Regions from separate parts of the Streptomyces sp. AHA2 genome, predicted to be linked through region 1. Evidence: riboswitches for the same ligand, from Rfam matches in the RefSeq annotation. Region 1 holds a riboswitch; each other region holds the start of a gene.

The links. Region 1 has a riboswitch for cobalamin ahead of Q5694_RS28215 (cobalamin biosynthesis protein). Riboswitches for the same ligand answer to the same signal wherever they lie in the genome.
Region 2: another riboswitch for cobalamin. It lies ahead of Q5694_RS17685 (ribonucleoside-diphosphate reductase subunit alpha); the one in region 1 lies ahead of Q5694_RS28215 (cobalamin biosynthesis protein).
Region 3: another riboswitch for cobalamin. It lies ahead of Q5694_RS29455 (energy-coupling factor ABC transporter permease); the one in region 1 lies ahead of Q5694_RS28215 (cobalamin biosynthesis protein).

What each region holds. Positions count from the first base shown of each region.
Region 1 is NZ_JAUQWJ010000019.1:44,459-49,400, reverse strand. Features, by position in the region: gene Q5694_RS28220 (cobyric acid synthase) at 1-1,355, opposite strand, end outside; gene Q5694_RS28215 (cobalamin biosynthesis protein) at 1,358-2,311, opposite strand; cobalamin riboswitch at 2,413-2,550, opposite strand; gene Q5694_RS28210 (hypothetical protein) at 2,677-2,898, opposite strand; gene Q5694_RS28205 (inorganic phosphate transporter) at 2,932-4,176, opposite strand; gene Q5694_RS28200 (class II aldolase/adducin family protein) at 4,489-4,942, shown strand, end outside.
Region 2 is NZ_JAUQWJ010000007.1:333,136-338,077, reverse strand. Features, by position in the region: gene Q5694_RS17685 (ribonucleoside-diphosphate reductase subunit alpha) at 1-1,811, opposite strand, end outside; cobalamin riboswitch at 1,937-2,063, opposite strand; gene mctP (monocarboxylate uptake permease MctP) at 2,244-3,872, opposite strand; gene Q5694_RS17675 (DUF3311 domain-containing protein) at 3,869-4,135, opposite strand; gene Q5694_RS17670 (GntR family transcriptional regulator) at 4,265-4,942, opposite strand, start outside.
Region 3 is NZ_JAUQWJ010000021.1:62,742-67,683, reverse strand. Features, by position in the region: gene Q5694_RS29470 (energy-coupling factor ABC transporter ATP-binding protein) at 1-754, opposite strand, end outside; gene cbiQ (cobalt ECF transporter T component CbiQ) at 751-1,500, opposite strand; gene Q5694_RS29460 (energy-coupling factor ABC transporter substrate-binding protein) at 1,507-1,875, opposite strand; gene Q5694_RS29455 (energy-coupling factor ABC transporter permease) at 1,872-2,573, opposite strand; cobalamin riboswitch at 2,604-2,788, opposite strand; gene Q5694_RS29450 (serine/threonine-protein kinase) at 2,892-4,343, opposite strand.

The DNA.
Region 1 (4,942 bases):
GCCGGCACGAAGCGCCGGCCCGCGGCGGCGGCGACCTCGCGCAGGAAGGCCCGGCGGAAACCGTCCGACTCCAGCGAGCCGTGCCAGTGCGTGCCCCAGGTCTGGCCGACCCGGCAGCCGTCCAGGAAGGGCGTGCCGCCCCGCACGTCGGCGACCCCGTGGTGGATCTCGTAGCCCTCGACGTGCTCCCCGAGGGCCTCGCCGGCCGGCCGGGTGAGGGTCTTCTCGCGGGCGAACCGCACCCGCACGGGCAGCAGTCCGAGCCCGTCGACCGTGCCGCGCCGGCTCTCGACGTCGTCCTCGATGTGCTCGCCGAGGATCTGGAAGCCGCCGCAGACACCGAGGACGGGCCGCTGCTCGGCGGCCCTGCGGGCCAGCGCGTCGGCGAGCCCCCGCTCGCGCAGCCACTCCAGTGCGCGGACCGTCCCGCGGGTGCCGGGCACGACGACCAGGTCGGCGTCGGCCAGCTCCTCCGGCCGGTCCACGAACCGCACCACCACGCCCGGTTCGGCGGCCAGGGCGTCGACGTCGGTGAAGTTGGACATCAGCGGCACGGCGCACACCGCGACGCGCAGCACGTCCTCGCCGACGGGCGGCGCGACGGCCGACTCCCGCACGGCCCCGCGCAGCGAGACCCGCAGCCCGTCCTCCTCGTCGATGCCCAGCCCGTGCCGGAACGGCAGCACGCCGTACGTCCGGCGCCCGGTCAGGCCCTCCAGCATCTCCAGCCCGGGCTCCAGCAGGGAGACGTCCCCGCGGAACTTGTTGACCAGGTACCCGGCGACGCACTCCTGGTCCTCGGGGGACAGCAGCGCCACCGTCCCGAAGAACGAGGCGAAGACGCCGCCCCGGTCGATGTCGCCGACGACGAGCACGGGCAGTCCGGCGTTGCGCGCGATGCCCATGTTGACGATGTCGGTCCGCCGCAGGTTGATCTCGGCGGGCGAACCGGCCCCCTCGCAGATCACCGCGTCATACGTGCCCCGCAACTGCTCCAGGCAGTCCAGCACCGTCCCGAGCAGCCGCTGCTGCCGCCCGCCGTGGTACCCGCGGGCGCTCATCTCCCCGACCGGCTTGCCCAGCAGCACGACCTGGCTGCTCTGCTCGCCGCCGGGCTTGAGGAGCACCGGGTTCATCAGCGCGGCGGGCTCGATCCGGCAGGCCTGCGCCTGCATGGCCTGGGCCCGCCCGATCTCCGCGCCCTCCCGCGTCACGAAGGAGTTGAGCGACATGTTCTGCGCCTTGAAGGGCGCCACCTTGACGCCCTGGCGTACCAGCCACCGGCAGATGCCCGCCGTCACGACGCTCTTGCCGGCGTCGGAGGTGGTGCCGGCCACGAGAAGGCCACCGCTCATGTTCACTTCCCCCTCTTGGAGTGCCGCGCGCCGGTCAGCAGCCGGGCACCGGCGCACACCCCGAGCGCGAGCCAGGTCACCCGCCGCGACAGCCGCACGGCCCGTTCCACGTCGTCCGTGACGACGGCACGCCCCGCCGAGTTCAGCACGGGCCGGTGCTCCACCCGCCCGCCGTAGGAGAGCGTCCCGCCCAGCCGCACCCCGAGCGCCCCGGCGAACGAGGCCTCCACGGGGCCGGCGTTGGGGCTCGGATGCAGCCCCGCGTCCGCGCGCCAGGCCCGTACGGCCCCGCGCGGATCGGGTCCGGCCAGGGCGGCGAGCGCGGCGGTCAGGCGGGCACCCGGCCACCCTGCGAGGTCGTCCAGCCGGGCCGAGGCCCAGCCGTAGCGCCGGTAACGGGGCGACTTGTGCCCGACCATGGCGTCCAGGGTGTTGACGGCCCGGAACCCGAGCAGCCCCGGCACCCCGCCGACGGCTCCCCAGACCAGGGCCCCCACCACCGCGTCGGAGGTGTTCTCGGCGACGGACTCGACCACGGCCCGGGCGATGCCGTCGGCGTCGAGGGCCTGAGGGTCCCGTCCGCACAGGTGCGGCAGCCGGGCCCGGGCGGCCTCGACGTCCCCGGCCTCCAGGGCCTGTCCGACGGCCGCGGCCTCCCGCGCCAGCGACGTCCCCCCGACCACGGCCCAGACGGCGGCGCCGGTCAGGGCGGTGGAGGCGACGGCGGATCTCCGTACGTTGCGCGCGGCGGCGGACCCGAGTGCGACGGCTCCGCCGGCGCACACGGCGGTGTGCAGCGCGCCCCACCCGCGGTGGTCCCGCCACAGCAGCCGTTCCACGGCGCCCGCGGCCCGCCCGAACGCGGCGACCGGGTGCCCCCGGCGGGGATCGCCGAGCAGCAGGTCACCGATCAGGCCGGCGGCGGCGCCGTACGCGAAGACGCGACCGGCACCCATCGGCTCAGCCGGCCGAAGGGGACGTCGGAGAAGGGGTGTCGGGCCTCGGTCGGCAGCCGCGCATGGCGATATGTCCTCACTCAGGGTGTCCACGCCCTGGTTCGAAGAGACCGGCGGTGAGAGTTCCTGGCTTCCGGGGCGTCCGCCCCGGTGACAGTGGCGGGACCGCGCCGGACTCGCACCGGCTTCCTCTCCTGCCGCCGTATTGGCCCCGGCAGTCCACCACGGCCGCGAACAACCGTCAACTTGCCGTTGACCTGCGCGGGGAGAGTGTGCAGAACCCCACATCCCGCCGGTCACACGCGTGCCGGGCGGCACGGGACCTCACGTCCCGTGCCGCCCGGCGGTCGCGCGCGGTTGTGCCGTCAGGCCATGATCAGGTAGATGCCGTAGCCCACGGCCGCCGCGCACGCGGCGAAGCAGGCGTAGGCGCCGGTGACGGCGAGGCCGGCGGAGCCGCCCTCGGCGGCCGCCCGCTCCTGGCGGGACAGGCCGGTGATGCCGAGGGTGAACAGGCCCACCAGGGCCACGGTGACCACGAGGCTGACGCCGAAGACGGAACCGAGGGCCGCCCAGTCGATCTTCATATCGGTGACTCTTCCTTGTTGCCGGTGGCCGGATCAGACCGTGGTGGTCGTGGAGGCGGTCCGCTCGGAGGTGGCCTGGGCGGGGAACGCCGGGACCGGTTCCTCGGCGATCTGGCCCGCCGGCGGCGGCGTCACCGCGGCCATCGCCGTGGTCACCACGCCGGCCGGCTCCGCCTCGTCGGTGTCGTTGACGTTGGTGTGGTCGACGACCTCACGCCGGGAGATCTTCCAGATGGCCGCGCTGGAGACGACCAGGAAGACGGCCACCACGGCGGTGCCCCAGTCGCCGAAGCCCGTGACGTACTCGGCGAGCGCGCCCACCAGAGCCGCGGCCGGGAGCGTCAGGCCCCACGCGACGAACATCCGCGTCGCCGTCGACCAGCGCACCACACCGCCCTTGCGGCCGAGGCCCGCGCCCATCACGGCGCCGGAGACGGAGTGGGTGGTGGACAGGGAGAAGCCGAGGTGCGAGGAGGCCAGGATGACCGTGGCCGCGCTGGTCTGGGCGGCGAAGCCCTGCTGCGGCTGGAGGTCGGTCAGGCCCTTGCCCATCGTGCGGATGATGCGCCAGCCGCCCAGGTAGGTGCCCAGGGCGATCGCGACGCCCGCGGAGAGGATGACCCACATGGGCGGGTCGGAGTCCGGGGCGAGGGTGCCGCCGGCGACCAGGGCGAGGGTGATGATGCCCATGGTCTTCTGCGCGTCGTTGGTGCCGTGCGCCAGGGAGACCAGGCCCGCGGAGGCGATCTGGCCGGCCCGGTAGCCCTTGGCGGAGGCCTTGCCGTCGGCCTTCTTGCCGAGGGAGTACGTCAGCCGCGTGGCGAGCAACGCCGCGATGCCCGCGACCAGGGGGGCGGCGATCGCCGGGATCAGCACCTTGGTGACCAGCACGTCGCCGTGCACCGCGCCGGCGCCCGCCGAGGCGATCGTGGCGCCGATCAGGCCGCCCATCAGGGCGTGCGAGGAGCTGGACGGCAGACCGACCAGCCACGTCAGCAGGTTCCAGAGGATGGCGCCGACCAGGGCGGCGAAGATGACCTCGGGCCGGATGCCGGCCTCGTCGACGAGGCCTTTGGAGATCGTGTTGGCGACTTCCACGGACAGGAAGGCGCCGACCAGGTTGAGGACGGCGGACATGGCCACCGCGACCTTGGGCTTCATGGCGCCCGTGGAAATGGTCGTGGCCATCGCGTTCGCGGTGTCGTGGAAACCGTTCGTGAAATCGAACGCGAGTGCGGTTACTACCACAATCGCGAGGATCAGCGAGAAGCTTTCCATTTACCCAGGCAATCGTTCGAGGTCGTTGGCTGGACGAACGTAGGTAACCCGAGTGAACGGAAGATGAACTGGGAGGGGCGTGGGAGTGTCCACAAACAAGGGTTGCCGTTCCGCCCTGCTGTCAGGGTCCCCGCGCTCCGGCGACCGGATCCCTCGCGCGAGCCGCTTCAGCCGATCGAGTGACCGCGGCAGCCCGCAGGCAGGGTATCCGACGCGCAGTGACGGCCCCTCCACGAGGGGTGATCACCGCGGAAGGCGGGGAGCCCGCCCCGCGGCATCCCGCGCCGCGCACCGGACTGGCAGGATCGCCGCATGGCTGAGCAGCGAGGCGGCACACGGGACGGCGGGCGGGACGGCGGCGGACGGGCCGCGGCGGAGGCGCAGGCCAGGGGTGCGACGCCCGAGGAGGCGCTCGCCTGGGAGGACCTCGTCGCCACGGCCCGCCGGACGGTGGCCGACGGGCTCGTCGTGGGCACCTCGGGCAACGTCTCGGTGCGTGTCGGCGACACCGTCCTGGTCACCCCCTCCGGCGTCCCCTACGACCGGCTGGCCCCCGGCGACGTGACCGGTGTCACCCTCGACGGACGGCAGGTCCTCGGCACCCTCGTCCCGACCAGCGAACTGCCCATGCACCTCGCGGTCTACCGGTCCACCGGCGCCCGGGCCGTCGTCCACACCCACGCCGTCCACGCCACGGCCGTCTCCACGCTCGTCCCCGAGCTCCCGCTGATCCACTACATGGCCGCCGCCCTCGGCGGACCCGTCC
Region 2 (4,942 bases), on a different contig from region 1:
GCGAGGAGCAGGGAGTTGCGCAGGCCGGTCGTGGCGATCCGCCGGCGCAGGGCCGCCCAGCGCTCCGGCCAGGTCAGGTCCACGTCGTAGTGGTCGGGGTGCAGCACGCCCCGGGCCGTACGGGTCTTCTCCCAGGCGGGCAGCGGGCCGCTGCGCTCGGCGAGGTCGGCGGAGGCCTCGTAGGCGGCGAGCATGATGCGTTCGGCGATCCGGGTGGACAGGGCCTTCGCCTCGGGCGAGTCGAAGGGCAGGCGCAGCCGGAAGAAGACGTCCTGCAGGCCCATCGCGCCGAGGCCGACCGGGCGCCAGCGGGCGTTGGAGCGGCCCGCCTGCTCGGTGGGGTAGAAGTTGATGTCGACGACCCGGTCGAGGAACGTCACGGCCGTGCGGACGGTCTCGTCCAGGCGCTCCCAGTCGATGTCCCCGCCGGTCACGAACGCGCCGAGGTTGACCGAGCCGAGGTTGCAGACCGCCGTCTCGCCGTCGCTGGTGACCTCGAGGATCTCCGTGCAGAGGTTGGACGAGTGGACGACGTGGCCCGGCTCGGCGGTCTGGTTGGCGGTGCGGTTGGCGGCGTCCTTGAAGGTCATCCAGCCGTTGCCGGTCTGTGCCAGGGTGCGCATCATGCGGCCGTACAGCTCGCGGGCGGGCAGGGTCCTCCGGGCGAGCCCCGCCGCCTCCGCCCTGCGGTACGCGGCGTCGAACTCCTCGCCCCACAGGTCGACCAGCTCCGGTACGTCCGAGGGCGAGAAGAGCGACCACTGCGCGTCGGCGTTCACGCGGCGCATGAACTCGTCCGGGATCCAGTGCGCCAGATTCAGGTTGTGCGTGCGCCGGGCGTCCTCGCCGGTGTTGTCCCGCAGCTCCAGGAACTCCTCGATGTCCGCGTGCCAGGTCTCCAGGTAGACCGCGGCGGCTCCCTTGCGGCGCCCGCCCTGGTTCACGGCGGCGACCGAGGCGTCGAGGGTCTTCAGGAACGGGACGATGCCGTTGGAGTGGCCGTTGGTGCCGCGGATCAGCGAACCGCGGGCGCGGATGCGGGAGTAGGCGAGGCCGATGCCGCCGGCGTGCTTGGACAGGCGCGCGACCTGGTGGTAGCGGTCGTAGATGGAGTCCAGCTCGTCCCGGGGGGAGTCGAGCAGGTAGCAGGACGACATCTGGGGATGCCGGGTGCCGGAGTTGAACAGGGTGGGGGAGGAGGGGAGGTAGTCGAGGCGGCTCATCAGCCGGTAGAGCGCCGCGACCTCGTCCACGGCCCGTGCGGTGTCGTCCTCGGCGAGGCCGCTCGCCACGCGCAGCAGGAAGTGCTGGGGTGTCTCGATCACCTTGCGGGTGATCGGGTGCCGCAGCAGGTAGCGGCTGTGCAGCGTGCGCAGGCCGAAGTAGCCGAAGCGGTCGTCGGCGGCGGTGTCGACCAGCGCGTCGAGCCGGTCCCCGTGCAGTTCGACGAACGCGGCGGTGCGGTCGGCGATGAGCCCTTCCCGGTGCCCGGCGGCGACGGACCCGGTGAAGGAGGTGACCCCCTGCGAGGCGGCCTCGTCGCGGATGCCGACGGTCAGCAGGCGCGCGGCCAGCCGGGAGTAGGCGGGGTCCTCCGAGATGAGGCCGGCCGCGGCCTCCGTCGCCAGGTCCCGCAGCTCCCGCTCGTCCGCCCGCGCGGACCGGCCGCGCAGCGCGGCGGCCGCGACCCGGCCGGGGTCGGCGTCGGGGAGGTCGGCGGTCAGTTCGCTCAGGGTCCGCAGCAGAGCGGCACCGGGCCCGTCCTGCTCCTGTTCGGCGGCTGAGACCGGATCCGCTGGCGCGATGGTCACGTGGGGGCTCTCCCTCGCTCGGCACGGGGCCTCGCCGAGGGCAGGGGGCAGCACACGGACGCACACGGCGTCGCGCGTCCACCGGCCCATTCCACGAGGCCCGGACGTCAGGGCACACCGGCCGGCGGCCGGGTGCACTGTCGGCAGGTCCTCGGACTGACGCCCATGCGCACACAGGGGCATGGGTACACCGTTGCGGGACAGTTCCGGATTCGCACCGGATTCCCCTGCGGCGACAGCGAGCACGAGCATACATCTTGTGCCGGGTCCGGGTGGCACCCCCAGATGTAGTGTCGCGGTGGTGCCGGAGCGTCGGTTCCCCATGACGGCGGGCCGCCGTGACGAGTGGTCACGGCGGCCCGCTGCGGGTGGTTCACGGCTGGTCGCGTCCACGCGGCGGGGCCGCACGTCGGTGCGGCCCCGCGCCCCGGGTCAGTGCGACGAACCGGCGGTCGCAGGCGGGAGTTCCACCTGGACCCCGGGGTCGCCCGCGTCGGCCGTGTAGTCCTCCGGCTTGGTCTCGTCGACGCCGTCGGGGGCCTTCACGGCCTTGAGGACGAAGGTCAGGACGACTGTCACGATCACGTTCAGCACGAACGCCGTCAGGCCGATGTAGCCGATCTCGCCGATGCCGGGGATCTCCTTCGACGAGCCGCCGAAGTGCTTCTGCGTCGGGGAGGCCACACCGTAGGCGGCGGCCGTGCCGTAGATCATGCCGACCGCCCAGCCCGCGAGCAGGGCCCAGCGGTGGAACCAGCGTGTGAACAGGCCGCCGACCAGGGCCGGGAAGGTCTGCAGGATCCAGATGCCGCCCAGCAGCTGGAAGTTGATGGCGACCGTCTTGTCCATGGTGAGGACGAAGACCAGCGCGCCCACCTTCACCAGCAGCGAGACCACCTTGGAGACCTTGGTCTCCTGCGCGGGGGTGGCGTCCGGCTTGATGAAGTCCTTGTAGATGTTGCGGGTGAACAGGTTCGCGGCCGCGATGGACATGATGGCCGCGGGCACGAGCGCGCCGATGCCGATGGCCGCGAACGCCACACCGGCGAACCAGTCCGGGAACATCGTCTCGAACAGCTGCGGGATCGCCAGCTGGCCGTTCTGCACCTTGATGCCGGCCGCGATGGCCATGAAGCCGAGCAGCGCCAGCAGGCCCAGCATCAGCGAGTACAGCGGCAGGATCGTGGTGTTGCGGCGGATCACCTCACGGCTCTTGGAGGACAGCGTCGCCGTGATGGAGTGCGGGTACATGAACAGCGCCAGGGCGGAGCCCAGCGCCAGCGTGGCGTACGTCCACTGGCCCGTCTCCGGCGGCGTCAGCGCGCCGCGCGGCGCGCCGGTGGCCGGGTTGGTCTGGCTGAACGCGTCGCCGGCCTTGGCGAAGATGTCGTCGAAGCCACCCAGCTTGATCGGGATGTAGATGATCGCCACCGCGATCACGAGGTAGATCAGCGTGTCCTTCACGAACGCGATCAGCGCCGGCGCCCGCAGGCCCGAGGAATAGGTGTACGCCGCCAGCACGCCGAACGCGATGAGCAGCGGCAGGTCCTTGATGAACCAGTTGGTGTCCTCGCCGCCACCGACGCCCATCACGTCCAGCACGGCCTGGATGCCGACCAGCTGCAGCGCGATGTACGGCATCGTCGCCAGGATGCCGGTGAGGGCCACGGCCAGGGACAGGCCCTTGGAGCCGAAGCGTCCGCGCACGAAGTCGGAGGTCGTCACGTACCCGTGCTTGTGCGACACCGACCACAGGCGGGGGAGGAAGGTGAAGATCAGCGGGTACACCAGGATCGTGTACGGCACGGCGAAGAAGCCGGCCGCGCCGGCCGCGTAGATCGCCGCGGGCACCGCGACGAACGTGTACGCCGTGTACAGGTCGCCGCCGAGCAGGAACCAGGTGACCCAGGTGCCGAACGAGCGGCCACCCAGGCCCCATTCGTCCAGGCTGTGCTCGTTCTCGGCCTTGCGCCAGCGCGCGGCCAGGAAGCCCATGACCGTCACGAGCAGGAAGAAGAAGATGAAGACGGCGAGCGCGACGCCGTTCACGCCGTCCTTCACCGCGACGCACCGCCCTTCGCGGCCGAGCGGGAGCGCTGGTCACGCTGCCACAGCTTGTAGGCGACCATCGTCAGGATGGTGGAGATCAGCACCCACGCCATCTGGTACCAGTAGAAGAACGGGATCCCGATGAAGGCCGGGTCGGTCTTCGCGTACGAGCCGACCCACAGCATGGCCACGAAGGGTGCGACGAGGCAGAGGCCGATGACGACGCGCACAGGCGTCACCACCGGACCTCTGCTGGATTCTGGGGCTTGCGACATCAGGCGGCTCCGTCCCCTCAGTGATCACCTGTGCGATGCGCAGGCAATCTAGGTCAGGGCGCGGCGCAAGCGGAACCCCTCGTCCGCAATGCGGTACCCAAAAGAAACCGGGTCCCGGCCGCCGCCGCGTCAGTCCTGGGGCCGCTTGAGACGGGCCACGAACTTGTACCGGTCGCCCCGGTAGACCGAGCGCACCCACTCCACCGGCTGGCCGTCCCGGTCCAGCGAGTGCCGGGACAGCATCAGCATCGGCAGACCGACGTCCGTGCCGAGCAGTCCCGCCTCGCGCGGGGTCGCCAGCGACGTCTCGATGGTCTCCTCCGCCTCCGCGAGGTGGACGTCGTAGACCTCGGCGAGCGCGGTGTAGAGGGAGGTGTACTTCACCAGCGACCGGCGCAGCGCAGGGAAGCGCTTGGCGCTCAGGTGGGTGGTCTCGATGGCCATCGGCTCGCCGTTGGCCATGCGCAGCCGCTCGATGCGCAGCACCCGTCCGCCCGGGGTGATGTCGAGCAGTCCGGCGAGGCGGTCGTCGGCGGTGATGTAGCCGATGTCGAGCAGTTGCGAGGTGGGCTCGAGCCCCTGCGCGCGCATGTCCTCGGTGTACGAGGTGAGCTGCAGGGCCTGCGAGACCTTCGGCTTGGCCACGAACGTGCCCTTGCCCTGGATGCGTTCCAGCCGGCCCTCGACCACCAGTTCCTGCAGCGCCTGGCGCACGGTGGTGCGCGAGGTGTCGAACTCCGCCGCCAGGGTGCGCTCCGGCGGGACCGGGGTGCCGGGCGCCTGGGTCTCGGTCATGTCGAGCAGGTG
Region 3 (4,942 bases), on a different contig from region 1:
GCAGGTGCGCCGCCGCGGCCCCCCACGGCAGCCGCAGCCCCGCCGCGTGCAGCAGGTCGGTGCGGGCCAGGGCCACCTCGGCGGGCCCGGTGCGGACCCCGGACGGGGTGAGCAGCGCCGCGTCGTCGGCCCAGCGCAGCGCGAGGTCCACGTCGTGGGTGGCCATCACCACCGTGGTGCCGTTCGCACGCAGCCCGTCCAGGGTGGTGAGCAGCCGTTCCTGGCCGTCCGGGTCCAGTCCGGCCGTCGGCTCGTCCAGGATCAGCACACGCGGCCGCATCGCCACGGCGCCCGCGATGGCGGTCCGCTTGCGCTGGCCGTAGGACAGCAGGTGCGTGGGCCGGCCGGCCAGGGCGGTGATGTCCAGCGCCGCGAGCGCCTCCGTCACGCGCTCGCGCACCTGCCCGTCCGGCAGGCCGAGGTTCAGCGGCCCGAACGACACGTCCTGTTCCACGGAGGCCGCGAACAGCTGGTCGTCCGGGTCCTGCACCACCAGCTGCACCGTCGTACGCAGTCGCGTCAGACCCTTGCGGTCGTACGTCACCGGCCGACCTGCGACGGTCAACTCGCCCTCGCTCGGGCGCAGTCCGCCGCTGAGCATCCGCATCAGGGTCGTCTTGCCGCTGCCGTTGCGGCCGAGCAGCGCGAGCGCGCGTCCCTCGCGGACCGTGAAGTCGAGGCCGCTGAGCACGGCCGGGCCGTCCTCGTAGGCGAAGGAGGCGCCGCGCAGGGCGACGAGGGCGGGCTCGCTCACAGCGGCGGCCTTTCCAGGAGGACGGTGAGGAGGGCCAGTGCCGCGAGCAGCAGGCAACTGGCGGCCGTGAAGCGGAGGGAGACGCGCGCCTCGGGCACCAGGACGCGCAGCGTGCCGTCGTAGCCGCGCCCGGCCAGCCCGGCCTGGAGGCGGGAGGCCCGGTCGAAGGCCCGCACGAACGCCGTGGCGCCGAGGCCGGCCAGGGAACGCCACTCGGCGCGGCGGCCCGTGTGGCCGAGCCGCGCCGCCTGCGCCTGACGGACGCGGCGCACGGAGTCCAGCAGCAGGAAGCTCATCCGGTACGTCACCAGCGCCACGTCCACGACGGGCGCCGGGACGCCGGCCCGCACCAGCCGCGGCAGCAGATCGGACATGGGCGTGGTGAAGGCGAACAACAGCACGCCCAGCGAGGCCGCGGAGGTGCGCAGCATCAACTCCGCTGCCCGCGCCGGCCCGTCGGCGGAGAGCGAGACGAACCCGCCCGGCCCGCCGACCTGGACCAGCAAGGTCAGCGCGCCGGTGGCGCAGAAGCCCAGCGGCACCCGGTAGGCCCGCCACAGACGCCGTGCGGGCACACCGGCCGGACCGAGCAGCACCACGACGGCGGTGGCGAGCACCAGGGCCGCGCCCGGCCAGGGCGGCAGGCAGACGGCCAGTGCGGTGAGGCCGAGCCCGAGCACGGCCTTGTCCAGGGGATGTCGGCGGCGCCAGCGGCTGCTGTGCGCCGCCGCGTCGATCGGCAGCACCCGGACTCAGTCCTTCGCGGTGACGGACTCTCCGGCGACACCCGGGGGCACGGCCGCCGCCTCCCGCTCCAGCGCCCGCTGCTCGCCCTGCCGGCGCCCCCGGCGCAGCCCGAAGTAGTAGGCGAGGACTCCGGCGCCGAGCGCGGCCTGCAGGGCGAACAGGGCCGACTCGATCTCACCGGACGGCGGTTCGTACAGCGGGGAGAACCACGGCTCGTAGTCCGGCTCGATCTCGGTGATGGCCGTCTCGGCCTCGGCGTCGGCGCCTGTGAAGGGCTCCTCCTTGTGGTCGCCGAGGCCGAGCGCGAGCGGCAGCACCGCGAGCGCGGCGACGGCGAGCAGCAGCACCAGGTTGATCTTCGTGTTCCGGCTCATCGGGCCACCGCCTCGGTCTCGGTCCGCGTCCGCTCGCGGGGCGGCAGCACGCCCAGCCGGTTCAGCTCGCCCTTGCTGGACTGCACCAGCAGCCGCATCACGAGGACGGTCAGCAGTCCCTCGCTCACCGCGAGCGGAATCTGCGTGACGGCGAAGATGGTGCCGAACTTGCCGAGCGCGCCCAGGAAACCGCTGCCCGGGTCGGGGAAGGCGAGTGCCAGCTGCACGCTGGTGACGCAGTAGGTCGACAGGTCGGCGACGAACGCGCCGCAGAACACCGTCACCATCAACGGCACCTCGAACCGCCGCAGCAGCCGGTACACCGCGTACCCGGCCCAGGGTCCGACGATCGCCATGGAGAAGACGTTGGCCCCGAGCGTGGTCAGACCGCCGTGGGCGAGCAACAGCGCCTGGAAGAGCAGGGTGATGGTGCCGAGCACCGCCATGACGGGCGGCCGGAACAGGATGGCTCCCAGGCCCGTGCCGGTCGGGTGGGAGCAACTGCCCGTGACGGAGGGGAGTTTCAGCGCGGACAGGACGAACGTGAAGGCACCGGAGGCACCGAGCAGCAGGGTGCTCTCGGGGTGCTCGCGCACCTCACGGGTGAGTGACCGGACCCCGTGGACGACGAACGGCGCCGACGCGACGCCCCAGGCGACCGCGTGCGCCGGAGGCAGGAAACCCTCGGCTATGTGCATGGCTCAGCAGACCCTCTCCAGCACCTCGTGGATGGTTGACGCGCCTTGGCCGGTCTCCTGGCTGACGGGTACCACCGCCCGGACTCCGCCTTCCCGGGTCACGAGGACCCAGTGGCTGCCCGCGAGGGCCGGAGCCGGACTTCCCGATTCACAGTGGCGAGGGCCGCACCGGCATCACACCGGATTTCCCGTTCACCAAGGCCAGGTGACAATAAGGCCCGGATCAGGACGAGCACAACCCGCACCGGGGGCGCGCGAGGGGGCGCCCCCTCGCACACCGGCGCATCCGGGACGCCGCCGGGTGAGCATCCCGTGGGGTCAGTCGTCGCCCTCGTCCCCGCCGTCCTCGCCCTCGCCGTCCCCCTGCGGGGCCGGCGCTTGCTCCTGCTCCGGCTGCTCCGCCTCCGCCGGCCCCTCGGTACCCGTGTCCTGCGCGGGAGTCATGCCGGGAGCCGACGGCGTGGGGGGCTGGTCGGTGGGCGGGGTGCCGGCCGGCGTGACGTCGGCCACCGTCCCGGTGGCCGGCGTGGTGGCAGCCGCCGGACCGGAGTCCGGCCGCGATCCGGACGCCGGGCCGGGGGTCGCCCCGGCGGCGGGGGTGCTCGCGGTGGGGGAGGGGCCCGGGTCCGTGCCCTCCGTGGCGGTGTCGTCCGGCGAGAACCACTGCATGCCGATGAGCATCGCGGCGACGAAGAGCGCCGCGGCCGCGACCGCCGCGACGGCCTTCGGACGGTTCCCGCTCCCGCCGCCGCCCCGCCGTCCGCCCCGCCCGGGACGCCCTGCCTGCGCCGCGCGGGCCGCGCCGCGGGGCCCGGGTGCGGCGGGCAGGGCGTAGGTGGTCGGGCTGCTGGTCTCCGCACCCGGATACGGGGCTTGACCGGAGGACGCGGGCCGGGGCTGCGGTCGCGGGGGCGGCGACACCTCCGGCAGCGGTTCGGGCAGCCCCCGCCAGGCACCGCCCGCGAACCACTCGGCCGCCTGCTGCGCGGTGGGCCGGTCCTCGGGCTGCTTGGCGAGCAGGCCGAGCAGGTAGTTCTCGAACGCCGGCGGCAGACCGGCGACCCCCAGCTCGCGCGGCGGCACGGGAACGGCGTCGAGGTGCTGGTGCAGCAGGGCGACGGCGCTGTCCGCCTCGAACGGCGGCCGGCCGCTGAGGAGCTGGTACAGCACACAGCCCAGCGAGTACATGTCGGAGGCGGTACCCGCCGGTTTGCCCAGGGCGCGTTCGGGCGCGAGATACATGCCGGTGCCGACGATCTGGCCGGTGGCGGTGAGCGCGGCGCCGGGGTCGTCCATGAAGCGCGCGATGCCGAAGTCGCCGATCTTCAGGTTGCCGCGGGCGTCGAGCAGCAGGTTGGCGGGTTTGACGTCCCGGTGGACGATGCCCTGGGCGTGCGCGGCGGCGAGCCCGGCCGACGCCTGAGCGGCCAGGACGGCGACCCGCTCCGCCGGCAGCGGACCCGACTTCGTGAGCACCTGGGAGAGGCTGTCGCCGTCGACCAGTTCCATCACCAGGTAGAGCCGGTTGTCGAACTCGCCGAAGTCCAGCACGCCCACCACGTGGGGGTGGTTCAGGCGCCCGGCGGTCTGGGCCTCCAGCCGGAACCGCGAGGTCGCCGTGGCGTCGGTGTCCTGGGGCAGCAGCAGCTTGAGGGCCACCGCTCTGGCGAGCGTCTCGTCGTACGCACGCCAGACCTCTCCCATTCCACCGCGCCCGATCTCCACATCCAGCCGGTAGCGGCCCGCTAGCAGCACTCGTCCTCGTCTCACGCTCAGGGGAAGGTCCGTCGCCGCAGGCCGAACTCCCCGCACAGGCGCGGGGATTGGTAGGGGCTGCCGCAGCCGCCCCAGGATACTGGCGCGGCGCGCCCCCGTTGTCCCGGGCGTCGGGGCCCTCCGCCGCCGACGGAGACGGGCCCGCGTCATGGTGCACGTGCGCACCCGCGGGCGCCACCGCAGCCGCCCCGGTGCCGTCCCGCCCGTCCGCCGGGCCGGTCACCGTCCCGGCGCGCCCCTCCGGGCGCGGCAACCTGACCACCGCCCCGGCCGGGACGGCCGCCACCGCGCCCACGGGACGGCCGCCACCGCCGCCCACGGGACGGCGGCCGGAGCCGGCCACGACACGCCGGCCGGGAGGCGCGTGCCGAGCGCAGGGATCCGGTGACCGTGCTGCCCCCGGGACGATCGGTCCGGGGACGGGCGACGACGCACCCGCGCAGAGGCCGAGCCGCCCTCCTCGGCGAGGTCGGGCACCCGGGCGCGGGCGACCGGCACGACCAGCCTCCGCCCCGCCGTGAGCAAGATCACGGCTCCCGGGGGCCACCGGCGCCAGCCCGTCAGCACCGTCGGCACCCGGTCCGTCGCCCGGA